2 regions of the Streptomyces sp. NPDC001927 genome follow, and region 1 is predicted to be linked to the other one. Evidence: riboswitches for the same ligand, from Rfam matches in the RefSeq annotation. Region 1 holds a riboswitch; the other holds the start of a gene.

Region 1 (7,505 bases):
CTTCCCGCTTCCCGCTTCCGCCGTCCGCCCTCCGCCTCCGCCTTCTGTCCGACTTGACCTTTACGTAACGTCAAGATTTAGCGTTCTCGGTATGGAGTGGTCGATCCAAGAGATCGCCAAGAAGGCGGGCACCACCAGCCGCACCCTCCGGCACTACGGAGAGCTCGGGCTGCTGGAACCCAGCCGGATCGGCGCCAACGGTTACCGGTACTACGACCAGGCGGCGCTCGTGCGGCTGCAGCGCGTGCTGCTCCTGCGCGAGCTGGGGCTCTCGCTGCCCGCCATCGCCGAGGTCCTCGAAGGCGAGCGGGACACGTCCGCCGCGCTGCGTACCCATCTCCTCCTGCTGGAACAGGAGCGGGAGCGGATCGGTCGGCAGATCGCGGCCGTGCGGACCACTCTCCACAAGACCGAGAAAGGGGAAGAGCTCATGGCCGAGGAAGTGTTCGACGGCTTCGATCACACGCGGTACGAGGAGGAGGTCAGCCGGCGCTGGGGCCGTGACGCGTACGAGAAGGGCGACCGCTGGTGGCGCTCGCTCAGCGCCGAGGAGAAGCAGGAGTTCATGGACCGGCAGGCCGGGATCGCCCGCGATTTCGGCGCGGCGGCGCGGCGTGGCCTGGCGGCCGACAGCGACGAGGTCCAGGCGATCGCGCGGCGCCACGTCGAGTGGCTGTCGATCACGACGACTCCGACGAAGGAGTACGTGACCGGCCTCGGCCAGATGTACGTGGACGACCCGCGCTTCACCGTCAACTACGACCAGCACGGCGAGGGCACCGCCGTTCTCGTACGGGACGCGATGAAGGTCTACGCGGAGCGGAATCTGTAGCGCCTGCTGTGCGGTCCGTGACCTCGCGTCCCCCACATGGCCGAGCGGGGGTCGCAGAGCGGCGCGGCTCCCGCCACCCTGGGGAGGGCGCGGTACCGTCCGTCGCCGCGCCGTGTACGGACCGGGCAGGAGAGCACAGGTGGGGCAGGGCCAGGGGCAGGGGCAGGAACGAGGGCCGGACCGGGGGCAGGGGCGGGCTGAACGGCAGGTGAACGGGCAGCGCGATCAGGGACCGGGGAACGGGCGGGCGAACGGCGCGGCGAACGGCGGGGCGAACGGACGGGCTCGGGGACGGGGGCACGGAAGGGCTCGGGGACGGGCGAACGGACGGACTCAAGGGCAGGCGTCCGGCCGGGCGAACGGACCGATGTACGGCTCGCGCAACGGCCTCTCCCCGCGCGCCCCGCGCCGGCGGGCCGAGCGGGCCCGGCGCTTCATCCGGGCCCTGCCGCCGCTGGTGATCCTCGGCGGGATCGTCTTCGACCTGGCCACCCCCGCCGCGTACACCGCCTCCCCGATGTTCTCCGCCGCGCCGCTCATCGCCGCCCCGTTCTTCTCCATGCTGACGACGCTGCTCACCGGCATCGCCGCCGTCCTCGCCGGCATCGGCCTGCACGTCTACAACGGCACCGCCGACGACATCCCCGCCCTCACCGAGACGCTGACCGTCGTCACCGTCTCCGCCCTCGCCCTGCTGATCAACCGGGTCGTGCGGCGCAGCGGCGAGCGGCTCGCCTCGGCGCGGGTGATCGCGGAGACCGCGCAGAAGGCCGTGCTGCCGACGCCCGCCGAGCGGATCGGCGGGCTCCAGGTCGCGGCCCGGTACGAGGCCGCGCAGGCGGACGCGTTCATCGGCGGGGACCTGTTCGCCGTCCAGGACACGCCGTTCGGGGTACGGCTCGTGGTCGGGGACGTGCGCGGCAAGGGGCTCGACGCGGTCGAGGCGGTCGCTGTCGTGATCGGCGCCTTCCGGGAGGCGGCCGAGCAGGAGGCCTCGCTGGAGGGGGTCGCCCAGCGCCTCGAACGAGCGCTGGCCCGCGAGGGCACCCGCCGCTCCGGGCTCGACGCCTTCGAGGGGTTCACCACGGCCGTCCTGGCGGAGATCCCGCGCGGGGGCGGGCGGGTACGGGTCGTGAACCGGGGCCACCCCGAGCCTCTCTTGCTGTACGCGGACGGGGGCCTGACCCACCTGGAGCCGACCGAGCCCGCGCTGCCGCTCGGCATGGGCGAGCTGGCCGCCTGGCCGGACCGGGCCGACGAGGCCCCGTACCCGCCGGGCGCCACGCTGCTCCTCTACACCGACGGGCTCTCCGAGGCGCGCGACGCCTCCGGGGCCTTCTACGAACCGGCCGAGCGGCTCGCCGGGCGGATCTTCCCGGGGCCGGAGGAGATGCTCGACGCGCTCGTCGACGACGTCCGCCGGTACACGGGCGGGGGCTCCACCGACGACATGGCGCTGCTCGCCGTGAGCCGGCCGGGAGCGGGGCAGCCGGAGCGGCGCCGGACGATGCCCGTCGTGCCGTGAAGCACGTCGTTCCGCATGTGGTGACCTTGTGTAGTGGAGGCGTACCGCTCCGATAACAATTGACGAACCATCAGTTCTGGGGTGGCGGTAAGACTCCGTACTGAAGCGGGATCAAATCGGGCTGTACCAGCTCAATCTCGTGAATGATCAACCGGAACGGCTTGGAATCCGGCCCTCGTGTCTATTAACGTTCGATAACGCAGCGCGGTCGTCCCAGCCGTCGCAAGAGACGGCACCGTGCGCGTGCGCCGAATCCTGAAAGGGAACCGGGGAACCACTACTTGGGGTGAATCGGGCACCTCCGCATCCGTGCGGAACCGCCCGTAGGAGACCTTCCTGCTCCGAACCCGTCAGCTAACCCGGTAGGCGAGAAGGAAGGAAAGGAGCACGCCTCCGTGGCGTCCAACAGCCCTGCCCCCGACGGTCTTTCCGATGGGTTCAACGCGTTCGGCGCCCGTGGCGCCGCCGGGACGGACGACAACGCGACGACGCTGGGGGAGTGGAACCCGACCGAGGACTCCCTGCGCCAGCAGGCCCGTTCGGGCGGCCGCCACCGCGTCGTGAAGCAGCGCTCCGGCTTCGCCCGCTCCTCCACCGTCCTCGGCGTCGGTGTCATCGCGGCCGTCGGCGCGGGCGGCATGGCGACCGCCAAGGAGAAGCCCCCGGTCTCGATATCGCTGCCCGACCTCAACCTGCCGGACGCCTCCGAGCTGCCCGGTGTCGGCGAGTTCATCTCCGACGGCGGTTCGGACTCCGGTACGACCAACCCGCAGCCGCTCACGGCCACTCTCGCCCTGCCGGCCGACGGCGTCGAGAAGGCCGGAAGCGGCCAGTCCGCCTCCGCCTCGACCGCCGATGCCGGTGAGGCGCTGCGCGCCCGCATCCTGCAGCAGGCCGAGCAGCAGCAGGCCTCCGCCGACGCCGCCGAGAAGGCCGCTGCGGAGAAGGCCGCCGCCGAGAAGGCCGCCCTCGAGGCCGCCGCCAAGGCGGACCAGGCCGAGAAGGAAGCGGCCGCGGCGAAGAAGAAGGCCGAGGAGGAGGCTGCGGCGAAGGCCGAGGCGGAGCGCCTCGCGAAGCTCGCCGCGAGCTACTCGCTGCCGACTTCCTCGTACACGATCACCTCCACGTACGGCCAGTCCGGCTCCATGTGGTCCTCCGGCCAGCACACGGGCCTCGACTTCGCGGCGCCGACCGGCACGCCGGTCAAGGCCGTGCACGGCGGCACCATCAAGTCGGCCGGCTGGTCCGGCTCGTACGGCTACCGGATCGTCCTCGAACTCGAGGACGGTACGGAGATCTGGTACGCGCACCTGTCCTCGATGACCGCGAGCGTCGGCCAGACCGTGGGCACCGGCGACACGATCGGGCGCGTGGGCGCGACCGGCAACGTGACCGGCCCGCACCTCCACCTGGAGGTCCACACCGCGGGCGGCTCGGGCATCGACCCGGCGGCCTGGCTGGGCAACAAGGGCCTCTCGGTCTAAGGGCTTCCCGGTCCAAGGGCCTCGCGGCCCGACGGCCTCGCGGTCCAAGGACCCGGCGGCCCAACGGCCTCGCGGTCCGAGGACCTCCCGAGCCCTCACGACTCCGGCAGCCCTGGCGTAACCCCCCCCACGTCAGGGCTGCCGGAATACCCGTACCCGGTGCGGTCGTTGTACCGTCCCATGACCTCACTGCGCCCACTGGGCACTTCCGAACTGAACGTCTTCCCCCTCGCGCTCGGCGGCAACGTCTTCGGCTGGTCCTCCAGCGAGGAGCAGTCCTTCGCGGTCCTCGACGCCTACACCGCCGCCGGCGGCAACTTCGTCGACACCGCGGACATGTACTCCGCCTGGGCCGAGGGCAATCAGGGCGGCGAGTCCGAGACGGTCATCGGCAAGTGGCTGGCCTCGCGCGGCAATCGCTCCGAGGTCGTCATCGCCACGAAGGTCGGCGCGCACCCCCGGTACAAGGGCCTCGCCGCGACCACGATCAAGGGCGCGGTGGAGGAGTCGCTCCGCCGGCTCGGGACCGACTACATCGACCTGTACTACTCGCACTTCGACGACCCGACCGTCCCGGTCGAGGAGATCGTCACCGCCCTCGACCAGCTGGTGAAGGAGGGCAAGGTGCGGGCCGTCGCCGCCTCCAACATCGCGCCCGACCGGCTCCAGGCCTCCCTCGACTTCGCCGAGACCGAGGGCCTCGCCCGTTACGTCGCCCTGCAGCCGCACTACAACCTGCTCTCGCGCGACACGTACGAGGGCGAACTCCTGGCCACCACCGAGCGCGCCGGGCTCGCCGCCGTCCCGTACTTCGCGCTGGCGTCCGGCTTCCTCACGGGCAAGTACCGCGCCGGGAAGACCGTCGAGAGCGTCCGCGCCGAGGGCGCCGCCGAGCACGCGAAGACCGAGCGGGGCCGGCGGATCCTCGCCGCGCTCGACACCGTGGCCGAGGCGCACGGCGCGGAGGTCGCCACCGTCGCCCTGGCCTGGCTCGCCTCCCGCCCGACCGTCGTCGCCCCGATCGCCTCGGCCCGCACGGTCGAACAGCTCCCGGCCCTGGTGGCGGTGGCCGACCTCCGCCTGACCGATGCGGAGCTCACGCTCCTGACGGAGGCCTCGGAGCCGGACGCCGTCTGAGGACCGGAGCCCCTAGCTCTGGTACGGGTTGTAGCCGCCGTAGTCGAGGTACTGCGGCGGCGCCCACACCCGGCCCGTCGCCCGCGCCGCGTACGTGAGCGCGGGCGAGGCGACCGGCTTGCGCTGCCAGAGGTGGTGGAGCAGCTCCTGCTCGCGCGCCGTGAAGTCGGGGACCTGCGCGCCCCGCTGGGCGCGGTGGCGCAGGAAGGCGAGGGTCGTCGCGAACGCCTCGTACTCGCCGACGGCCGTGGCGGCGGCCGCGCCGTACGTACGGCGGGCGAAGTCGCGGGCGACCGAGCGGGCGCGCATCGAGGAGAGCGCGAGCGGCTCGGCCGGTGAGAGCCAGCCGGCCGCCGCGTACGCCGGGAGCTGCCCGGATATCGTGCGCAGCTCGCGCTGCCTGCTCCATATCGCGAGCCAGGTCAGCAGGCCGAAGGCGGGCACCATGAACATGCCGTAGACGAGGATGAAGCCCAGCGGCCCGAGGATCGTCGCGGAGCCGTTCCACAGCGCGTGCATGAGCATGGCGAGGAGCAGTCCGGCGAGCGGCAGCAGGATCCGGCGGGTCCGCAGGAACTTCCGCCGGGAGGTGGCCAGGGCGGCGAAGGCGAAGCCGAGGCCGGTGAAGACCGTGAAGAGCGGATGCGCGAACGGCGACATCACGATCCGTACGAAGAAGGTGCCCGCGGTCATCGAGCCGAGGCCGCCGGAGCCGAGGTCCTGGTCCTCTCCGAAGGCGTTGCCGAGATAGAGGATGTTCTCGGTGAAGGCGAAGCCGGTGGCGGTGAAGCCCGCGACGACGACTCCGTCGACGAGGCCGGTGAAGTGCCGTCGGCGGAAGAGGAAGATCAGCAGGATCGCGGCGGCCTTGGCGCTCTCCTCCACGACCGGGGCGACGACCGTGGCGCCCCAGGACTCGGCGGAGGCGGGGTCGGCGGTGGCGGTCGCGATCCAGCGGACCGCGAAGGAGTTGGCGAGGATCGCGACGAGCGTCGCGGCGCACGCGCCCCATGCGAAGGCGAAGATCAGGTTCTTCCACGGGCCCGGCTCGACCCGGTCGAGCCAGCGGAAGGCGGCCATCAACAGCGGTACGGGCAGGACCGCGAGGCCGAGGCCGACGAGGAAGCCTTCGGTGCCGGTCTGTTCCCGGACGATCGCGAGGATCACGAGCGCGCAGAGCGCGAGCACGGTGATCACGGCGACGGCCCGGACCACCTTGCTGCGCCAGAAGGCGCGACGAGGCCTGTAGCGCCACTGGGCGCGGTCCGGAACGGCCGTGAAGGCCGGCTCCTCGGTGTCCCGGGTGGGGACGGGAACATGGTTCGACACGTGATCGACCCTAACGAGGAGGACTGACACCTGCGACGGAGTTCTCCGACAACTGCCGCTTCCTGTGGAAAACCAGAGCTGTTTCCTCTGGAAGGCAGAGCTGCTTCCTCTGGAAAGCCGAGCTACTTCCGGTGGAAAAGCAGGTCGTGCACCACATGCCCCTTGTCGAGGCCCTGGCCCTCGAAGCGGGTGAGGGGGCGGAAGTCGGGGCGGGGCGCGTAGCCGCCGTCGGGCTGGGTGTTCTCGAAGTCGGGGTGGGCGGAGAGGACTTCGAGCATCTGCTCGGCGTACTCCTCCCAGTCCGTGGCGCAGTGCAGCACGGCGCCGGGCTTCATCCGGGTCGCGAGCAGCGTGAGGAACTCGGGCTGGATCAGCCGCCGCTTGTGGTGGCGCTTCTTCGGCCAGGGGTCCGGGAAGTAGACCCGGCAGCCGTCGAGGGCGTCGGCGGCGAGCATCTCGCGGAGCAGGATGATCGCGTCGCCGTTGGCGACCCGTACGTTCTCCAGGCCGCCCCGGTCGGCGAGACCGAGGAGGTTGCCCTGGCCGGGGGTGTGGACGTCCACGGCGAGGATGCCGGTGCCGGGGTCGGCGGCGGCCATCTGGGCCGTGGCCTCGCCCATGCCGAAGCCGATCTCCAGGACCACGGGCAGGCCGCCGAACATCTCGTTCAGGTCGAGGACCCGCTTGCCGTCGATGTCGAGACCCCAGTCGGGCCAGCGCTTGAGCATCGCCTCCGCCTGCCCCGTGGTGACGCGGCTGCGGCGCGGCTGGAAGCTGCGGATCCGCCGCTCGTGGTGCGAACCGGCGGGATCGGGCAGCGGCCCTTCCCCGGGGGCGAACCTCTGGCTGCCCCGCTGGAAGACGGGCTCCGGGCGGGGCTGGGGGTGGGCGGCGGTTTCACGGGACTCAGACACAATGCGCCAATTCTACGATCCCGAATACGCTCCCTGTGGGGTGTGGCCGACTGGGGGTGCGGCCGACCAGCCGACCAGGTGCAGCCGGTTCCAGGTGGCACGGGCTACAGCAGGGCCAAGGCCCTGCGGGCCACCTCGCGGCCGATCGGCAGCGACGCCGTCGCCGCCGGCGACGGTGCGTTCAGGACGTGGACCGTCCTGTGCGCCTCGCGGATCAGGAAGTCGTCCACCAGCGTCCCGTCGCGGAGCACCGCCTGCGCCCGCACCCCGGCCGGAGCCCGGCG
Region 2 (7,505 bases), on a different contig from region 1:
CGCCCGTCGTCAGGTCGAGCGGGCGCAGCGGGCGGAGCCCCTCCGTCAGGCAGGCGTCGTACGCGAGCAGGCCGAGCGACTCGGAGTTGCCGAGGATGGCGACGCGCGGCCCGGCCGGGAGCGGCTGGCCCGCGAGGAGGAGCCCCGCGTCGACGAGCTCGGTGACCGTGTCGACGCGGATGACCCCGGCCTGCCGGAGCAGCTCGGAGACGGTGGCGTACGGGATACGGGTGACCGGCACCCGGTGTCCCGGCGGCGCGCTGCCGCTGTGCCGCGCGCCCCTGACCACGACCACCGGCTTCACCGCGGCCGTGCGCCGGGCCAGCCGGGTGAACTTCCGCGGGTTCCCGATGGACTCCAGGTACAGCAGGACGACGTCCGTCTCCGGGTCGTCGTACCAGTACTGGAGGAAGTCGTTGCCGGAGACGTCCGCCCGGTTGCCCGCGGAGATGAAGGAGGAGATCCCGGCTCCGTGCCGGTGGAGCCCGGCGAGGAGCGCGATCCCGATCGCGCCGGACTGGGTGAAGAGCCCGATCCGCCCGGTGGCGGGCAGCTGGGGTGCCAGCGAGGCGTTCAGCCGGACGTCGGCCGAGGTGTTGATGATCCCGAACGCGTTGGGCCCGATGATCCGCATGCCGTACGAGCGGGCCTGCCGCACCAGTTCCCGCTGCCGGTCCCGGCCCTCCCCCGACCCGGTCTCCGCGTATCCCGCCGAGAGCACGACGAGGCCCCGCACGCCGTGCTCGCCGCAGTCGGCGACCGCTTCCGGCACGCGCTCGGCGGGGACGGCCACGATCGCGAGGTCCACCGGTTCGCCGATGTCCCCGACGGAGCGGAAGGCCGGTACGCCTTCGAGGGTGCCGGTCTCCTCGGTCAGCGCGCGGTTCACCGCGTACGTCCGTCCGGTGAAGCCGCCGTCCAGGAGGTTGCGCAGGACCGTCCGGCCGACCCCGCCGGGGGTCCGGCCGGCTCCGACGACGGCGACCGAGGCGGGCGTGAGGAGCCGCTGCACCGAGCGGGCCTCCGCCCGCTGTTCCCGGGCGCGCTGCACGGCGAGGGAGCGGTCGGTGGGCTCCAGGTCGAGGTGGAGCCGTACGGAACCGTCCTCGAAGCTGCGCTTCTGGGTGTATCCGGCGTCCGTGAAGACCTTGATCATCTTGGTGTTGGCGGGCAGCACCTCCGCCGCGAACCGCCGGATGTCCCGCTCGCGCGCCACCGCCGCGATGTGTTCGAGCAGCGCGGAGGCCACGCCGCGTCCCTGGTGGGCGTCCTGGACGAGGAAGGCGACCTCGGCCTCGTCGGCGGGCGAGGAGGCGGGCAGGCCGCGGTCGTCGATCCGGTCGTACCGCACGGTGGCGATGAACTCGCCGCCGACGGTCGCCGCGAGGCCCACCCGGTCCACGAAGTCGTGGTGGGTGAAGCGGTGCACGTCCTTCGCGGAGAGACGGGGGTAGGGAGCGAAGAAGCGGTAGTACTTCGACTCGTCGGAGACCTGCTCGTAGAAGCTGACCAGCCGGTCGGCGTCGTCGGCGGTGATGGGCCTGATGCGCGCGGTGCCGCCGTCACGGAGGACGACGTCCGCTTCCCAGTGGTCGGGGTACTCGTGTTCCGCTTGCTCCGGCCGTTCCGACGCGCTCTGCATGGGGCAAGCGTACGGCCGGGGTACGACACGGGCACCGGTCGCGCGGCGGGTGTGCACCATGCAAGGTAAGGAGGACCGAACGGCCCCCCGGTGGGGGTCGAAGGTCGGCGACGAGCACCCCGCAACCCGTGAGAGACTGGTCTAGACAACCCGCTTGAGACTTGAAGGGCAACACCATGGCTGAGCGCCGCGTCAACGTCGGTTGGGCCGAGGGCCTGCACGCCCGCCCCGCCTCCATCTTCGTCCGTGCCGCCACGGCCTCCGGCGTCCCCGTGACGATCGCCAAGGCTGATGGCAACCCGGTGAACGCCGCGTCGATGCTCGCGGTGCTCGGTCTGGGCGCGCAGGGCGGCGAGGAGATCGTGCTCGCTTCGGACGCCGAGGGCGCCGAGGTCGCGCTCGACCGTCTGGCGAAGCTGGTTGCCGAGGGACTCGAGGAGCTCCCCGAGACCGTCTGACGGATTTCCGGCCGGACGGACGTCGGGGCCGAATGCGCGGGAAGCCGCACACGCCGAATGACGGCGGGTGCGGCTTCTTCTTTTCCGGCACCCCGAAACGTCTCGTTTTCCCGTACCGCGAAACGCCTCCCGAACCGTCCCGCGAAAAGCCTCCTGAAACGTCTCCCGAAACATTCCGTAGTGAATTCCGGGGATCCGGGCAGCCCGAAGAAAGCCCGTCGAATTCCCACCGCCAGGGCGAGCTCTCTTTGTATACGGCCCGCTCGTTAATTCCGGCCGCTCGCGGTGTTGACGACATGTTGCGAAGTCCTCACACGCCCGCGCGGCGGACGCTCGGGGCGCTTCAGCCGGTGCAGCAGCAGGGAGCGCTCGGCGTGCAGCGCGGTCAGGGCGCGGGCTCGTTCGGCGTCGCCGCGCGCCACCGCGTCCACGATCGCCCCGTGCTCCGCCCAGGCCTCGACCGGCTGGGCGGGGGCCTCGACCGCGTACATCCAGGCGATCTTGTGCCGCAGCTGGGTGAGCAGGGCGGTGAGCGCCGGGCTGCCCGAGGCCTGCGCCAGGGTCTCGTGGAACCAGCCGCCGAGCGAGCGCAGATCGTCCCCCTGGCCCCGCCTGGCCCGCTCCTGCCCCAGTCTGACCAGGCCGCGCAGCACCTTGAGGTGCGCCTCGGTGCGGCGTTGCGCGGCCCGGGCCGCGCCGAGCGGTTCGAGGAGCGAGCGCATGTCCAGGAGGTCGGCCGCCTCCTGCTCGGTCGGCTCGGCCACCTGGGCGCCGGCATGCCGGCGGGTGATCACGAAGCCCTCGGCCTCCAGGGTGCGCAGCGCCTCGCGGACCGGGACGCGGGAGACTCCGTACCGGCGGGCCAGCTGCTCCTCGGTCAGCCGGCTGCCGCGCTCGAAGACGCCGGTGACGATGTCGTCCCGGATCGCCGTGCACACCGAGTGCGCGGGAATGCGCATGATCGACCTCCGCCTTAATACGCGCGAAACCGGTTGTCCGGTGACTCTATTGCAGCGGGGCGGTATTTCCGACGGGTCCTCGGTAACCATGGATATCTTTTGGTCAGCGAAAAGCCCCGGCTCAGTACGAGCCGGGGCTTTTCTGACGTGCGGTGCGGGACCTCGACGGCCGGTCGGGTCAGACGTTCACGCCGCGGGCGCGAAGGTACGCGACCGGGTTGATGTCGGAGCCGTACTCGGCGGTGGTGCGGGCCTCGAAGTGGAGGTGCGGGCCGGTCGAGTTGCCGGTCGAGCCCGAGATGCCTATCTGCTGGCCCGGGGTGACGGACTGGCCGACGGAGACACTGATGGCCGAGAGGTGCCCGTACTGGGTGTACGTGCCGTCGTTCATCCGGATGACGATGTTGTTGCCGTACGCGCCGCCCCAGCCGGCCTCGACGACGGTGCCGGAGCCGACGGAGACGACCTTGGTGCCGGAGGCGGCGTGGAAGTCGACGCCGGAGTGGCTGCCGGAGGACCAGAGGGAGCCGCCGGTCTTGTAGCCGGTGGAGACGTACGAGCCGGCCACGGGCAGCTGGAAGGAGTTCAGGCGCTTGCGCTCGGCCTCACGGGCGGCGCGCTCCTTGGCCGCGCGGACCTCCTTGGCACGGGCCTCCGCCTTGCGCTTGGCCTCCGCCTTGGCGCGGGCCTCGGCGACACGCTTGGCCTCCGCCTCGGCGGCCTCGCGCTCCTGCGCGGCGGCCTGGGCGTCGATCTTGTCGGCGAGGGCGTTGTCGGCCACGACGACCTGGGTCAGGCCGGTGTCCTCGAGGGAGGGGGCGTCCGTGTCGGCGGCGAGCGCCGGGGAGGCCAGGGTGCCGATGACGCCGGCGGTGGCGAGGGACGCGATGCCGGCGACGCCGGCGCTGCGGCGCGCCAGACGGCTCGGACCACGATGCTTCCCGGTGGCACGGGTGAACGCCATGTAGTGGCTGATCCTTTCCTTCCTTCTCGCCTACCGGGTTAGCTGACGGGTTCGGAGCAGGAAGGTCTCCTACGGGCCCCTCCGCACGGATGCGAAGGCGTCCGATTCACCCCAGGGACTTCGTGTGGGTCCCCGGCTCCCCAGGCTCGCGCCTGACGGGGACTCGGCGATGACTGTCCGATGCCGCGGGCGCGGCGGGTGCAACTGGCGAACAGCCGGACCGACGCTAAGCGGATCGTCTTTCAATCACCAAACAGACACGCCAGTTTGTAAGACATGCCACAGGGCATACGGCCACCCTTGCCACCAATCCGGACATAGCGGAGGACCCCGACGTAACGTGACGTCGGGGTCCTCCGTTCGCTCCGCTTCGGCGGCGGTGCGCCGCTCGATGCCGCTCGATCAGCCGGTGACGACGGTGACTTCGCCGATGCCGAGGGCCCGGACCGGCTCCTCGATCTCGGCCGCGTCACCCACGAGCACCGTCACGAGCCGGTCCACCGGGAAGGCGTTGACGACGGCCGCCGTCGCCTCGACCGTGCCGGTCTCGGCCAGGCGCGCGTACAACTGCGCCTGGAAGTCGTCCGGGAGGTGCTGCTCGACCTGGTCGGAGAGGGTCGCCGCGACGGAGGCCGCGGTCTCGTACTTGAGCGGCGCCACGCCCACCAGGTTCTGCACGGCCACGTCGCGCTCGGCGTCCGTCAGACCCTCGGCGGCGAGAGTGCGCAGCACCTTCCACAGGTCGTCAAGTGCCGGGCCGGTGTTGGGGGTGTCCACGGAACCGCTGATGGCGAGCATCGAGGCGCCGTGGCCCTCGCCGTCGGAGCGCAGGACCTGGCCGAAGGCCCGGACACCGTAGGTGTAGCCCTTCTCCTCGCGCAGGACGCGGTCCAGGCGGGAGGTGAGCGTGCCGCCGAGGCAGTACGTGCCGAGGACCTGGGCGGCCCAGACGCGGTCGTGCCGGTCGGCGCCCACGCGGCCGATCAGCAGCTGGGTCTGGACGGCGCCCGGCCGGTCGACGATGACCACACGGCCGGTGTCGTCGGCCGTGATCGGCGGCATGGGCCGGGGCTCCGCGCTGTTGCCCGTCCAGGCACCGAGCGACTCGGCGAGGACCTTGTCCAGGTCCACGTCGGTCAGGTCGCCGACGACCACGGCGGTCGCCGTGGACGGCCGCAGGTGGGTCTGGAAGAAGCCACGGACGGCGGAGGCGTCGATGGCCGCCACCGTCTCCTCGGTGCCCTGACGCGGCCGGGACATGCGGGACTCGGCCGGGAAGAGCTCCTTGGAGAGCTGCTTGGCCGCCCGGCGGGCCGGGTTGGCCGTCTCGTGCGGGATCTCGTCGAGCCGGTTGTTCACCAGGCGCTCGACCTCGGTCTCGAGGAACGCCGGCGCGATCAGGGCCTCGGAGACCAGCCCGAGCGCCTTGGGCAGCCGGGAGACGGGAACTTCCAGGGAGACCCGTACGCCCGGGTGGTCCGCGTGCGCGTCGAGCGTGGCGCCGCAGCGCTCCAGCTCGGCGGCGAACTCCTCGGCGGTGTGCTGGTCGGTGCCCTCGGTGAGGGCACGGGCCATGATCGTGGCGACACCGTCGAGACCGGCGGGCTCGGCCTCCAGCGGGGCGTCGAAGAAGATCTCGACGGCCACGACCTGCTGGCCGGGGCGGTGACAGCGCAGCACCGTCAGGCCGTTGTCCAGCGCTCCGCGGTCCGGGGCGGGAAAGGCCCAGGGCCTGGCCGCGCCCGGCTCGGGCTGCGGGTGGAACGTCATGCTCGTCAAAGACGCGGCAGCGTCGGTCACTGGTCCGCTCCCTCTTCCTCGTCGCTGTCGCCCTGCTCGGCGTCGCTCTGTTCGGTACCGATCGGCTCGTAGACCAGCACCGCGCGGTTGTCCGGGCGCAGCCGGGCCGCGGCGACCTCCCGCACCTCGTCGGCGGTGACGTCCAGGACCCGGTTGACGGCGGTCAGGGCCAGCTGCGGGTCGCCGAACAGGACCGCGAAGCGGCACAGTTCGTCGGCGCGGCCGGCGACCGTGCCGAGCCGGTCCAGCCACTCGCGCTCCAACTGGGCCTGGGCGCGCTCCATCTCCTCGGGCGTCGGGCCCTCGGCGGCGAACCGGGCCAGCTCCTCGTCGACGGCCGTCTCGATCTCGGGCACCTCGACGCCACCGGAGGTCTTGACGTCCAGCCAGCCCAGCGAGGGCGCGCCGGCCAGGCGCAGCAGGCCGAAGCCGGCCGCCACGGCCGTACGGTCGCGGCGCACAAGGCGGTTGTGGAGCCGGGACGACTCGCCTCCGCCGAGCACGGTCAGGGCGAGGTCGGCGGCGTCGCACGCGCGCGTGCCGTCGTGCGGGAGGCGGTAGGCGGCCATCAGCGCGCGGGCCGGTACCTCCTCCTCGACGACCTCGCGCAGCTGCTCCCCGATGGTGTCGGGGAGGGTGCCGTCGCGCGGGGGCAGCTTGCCGTCGTGGGACGGGATGGAGCCGAAGTACTTCTCGATCCAGGCCAGCGTCTGCACCGGGTCGATGTCGCCGACGACCGAGAGGACCGCGTTGTTCGGCGCGTAGTACGTACGGAAGAAGGCCCGCGCGTCCTCCAGCGTCGCCGCGTCCAGGTCGGCCATGGAGCCGATCGGCGTGTGGTGGTACGGGTGGCCGTCGGGGTACGCGAGGGCGGTCAGCTTCTCGAAGGCCGTGCCGTAGGGCACGTTGTCGTACCGCTGGCGGCGCTCGTTCTTGACGACGTCCCGCTGGTTCTCCATGGACTCGTCGTCCAGGGCGGCGAGCAGGGAGCCCATGCGGTCCGCCTCCAGCCAGAGCGCGAGCTCCAGCTGGTGCGTCGGCATGGTCTCGAAGTAGTTGGTGCGCTCGAAGCTCGTCGTGCCGTTGAGCGAGCCACCCGCGCCCTGCACCAGCTCGAAGTGGCCGTTGCCTTGGACCTGCTTCGAGCCCTGGAACATCAGGTGCTCGAAGAGGTGGGCGAGGCCGGTGCGGCCGGCGACCTCGTGGCGGGAGCCGACGTCGTACCAGAGGCACACCGCGGCGACCGGGGTCAGGTGGTCCTCGGAGAGCACCACCCGCAGGCCGTTGGCCAGCCGGTGCTCGGTCGCTGTCAGGCCGCCTGAGCCGGCCTCTGCCGTGGCCGTGTGACCCATGGGCATGTACGTCCCTTCGATCGCGATATGGAAAAGTCCTGCCACCCTATGCAAGCGCACTGACCCCTCGCGAAGTTCCCACAGCTTCCCTGCGTCCCTCTTCCGGGTCGCGTGGGCGTCGCGGAAACGATTCACGGCCCGTTGGCGGACGCTCACGGCCCGGTCGCGGACGGCTCACGAACCGCTCGCGGACCGTGCTCGGACCGCTCCGCTAAGGCCCGACCGCCGCTCACGCCCGGGTCGCGGTCGGCGTTGTCGGTGGGACGGTCCACAATGGTCCGCGTCAGATCAACCTTGTTGGTGAAGGAGCCGCAGCCGCGATGGCCCGCC

The links. Region 1 has a riboswitch for cyclic di-AMP ahead of ACWCO8_RS13755 (M23 family metallopeptidase). Riboswitches for the same ligand answer to the same signal wherever they lie in the genome.
Region 2: it holds a riboswitch for cyclic di-AMP, as region 1 does, so the genes downstream of both, ACWCO8_RS04130 (M23 family metallopeptidase) here and ACWCO8_RS13755 (M23 family metallopeptidase) in region 1, are expected to answer to the same signal.

What each region holds. Positions count from the first base shown of each region.
Region 1 is NZ_JBSFEN010000004.1:675,689-683,193, forward strand. It holds gene ACWCO8_RS13745 (MerR family transcriptional regulator) at 92-832, shown strand; gene ACWCO8_RS13750 (PP2C family protein-serine/threonine phosphatase) at 1,200-2,357, shown strand; cyclic di-AMP (ydaO/yuaA leader) riboswitch at 2,594-2,741, shown strand; gene ACWCO8_RS13755 (M23 family metallopeptidase) at 2,753-3,841, shown strand; gene ACWCO8_RS13760 (aldo/keto reductase) at 4,022-4,978, shown strand; gene ACWCO8_RS13765 (PrsW family intramembrane metalloprotease) at 4,991-6,307, opposite strand; gene trmB (tRNA (guanosine(46)-N7)-methyltransferase TrmB) at 6,430-7,221, opposite strand; gene lhgO (L-2-hydroxyglutarate oxidase) at 7,326-7,505, opposite strand, start outside.
Region 2 is NZ_JBSFEN010000001.1:1,062,542-1,070,046, forward strand. It holds gene ACWCO8_RS04115 (bifunctional acetate--CoA ligase family protein/GNAT family N-acetyltransferase) at 1-1,642, opposite strand, end outside; gene ACWCO8_RS04120 (HPr family phosphocarrier protein) at 1,819-2,100, shown strand; gene ACWCO8_RS04125 (GntR family transcriptional regulator) at 2,367-3,059, opposite strand; gene ACWCO8_RS04130 (M23 family metallopeptidase) at 3,238-4,023, opposite strand; cyclic di-AMP (ydaO/yuaA leader) riboswitch at 4,037-4,202, opposite strand; gene ACWCO8_RS04135 (M16 family metallopeptidase) at 4,426-5,793, opposite strand; gene ACWCO8_RS04140 (M16 family metallopeptidase) at 5,820-7,181, opposite strand; gene ACWCO8_RS04145 (DNA gyrase/topoisomerase IV subunit A) at 7,496-7,505, shown strand, end outside.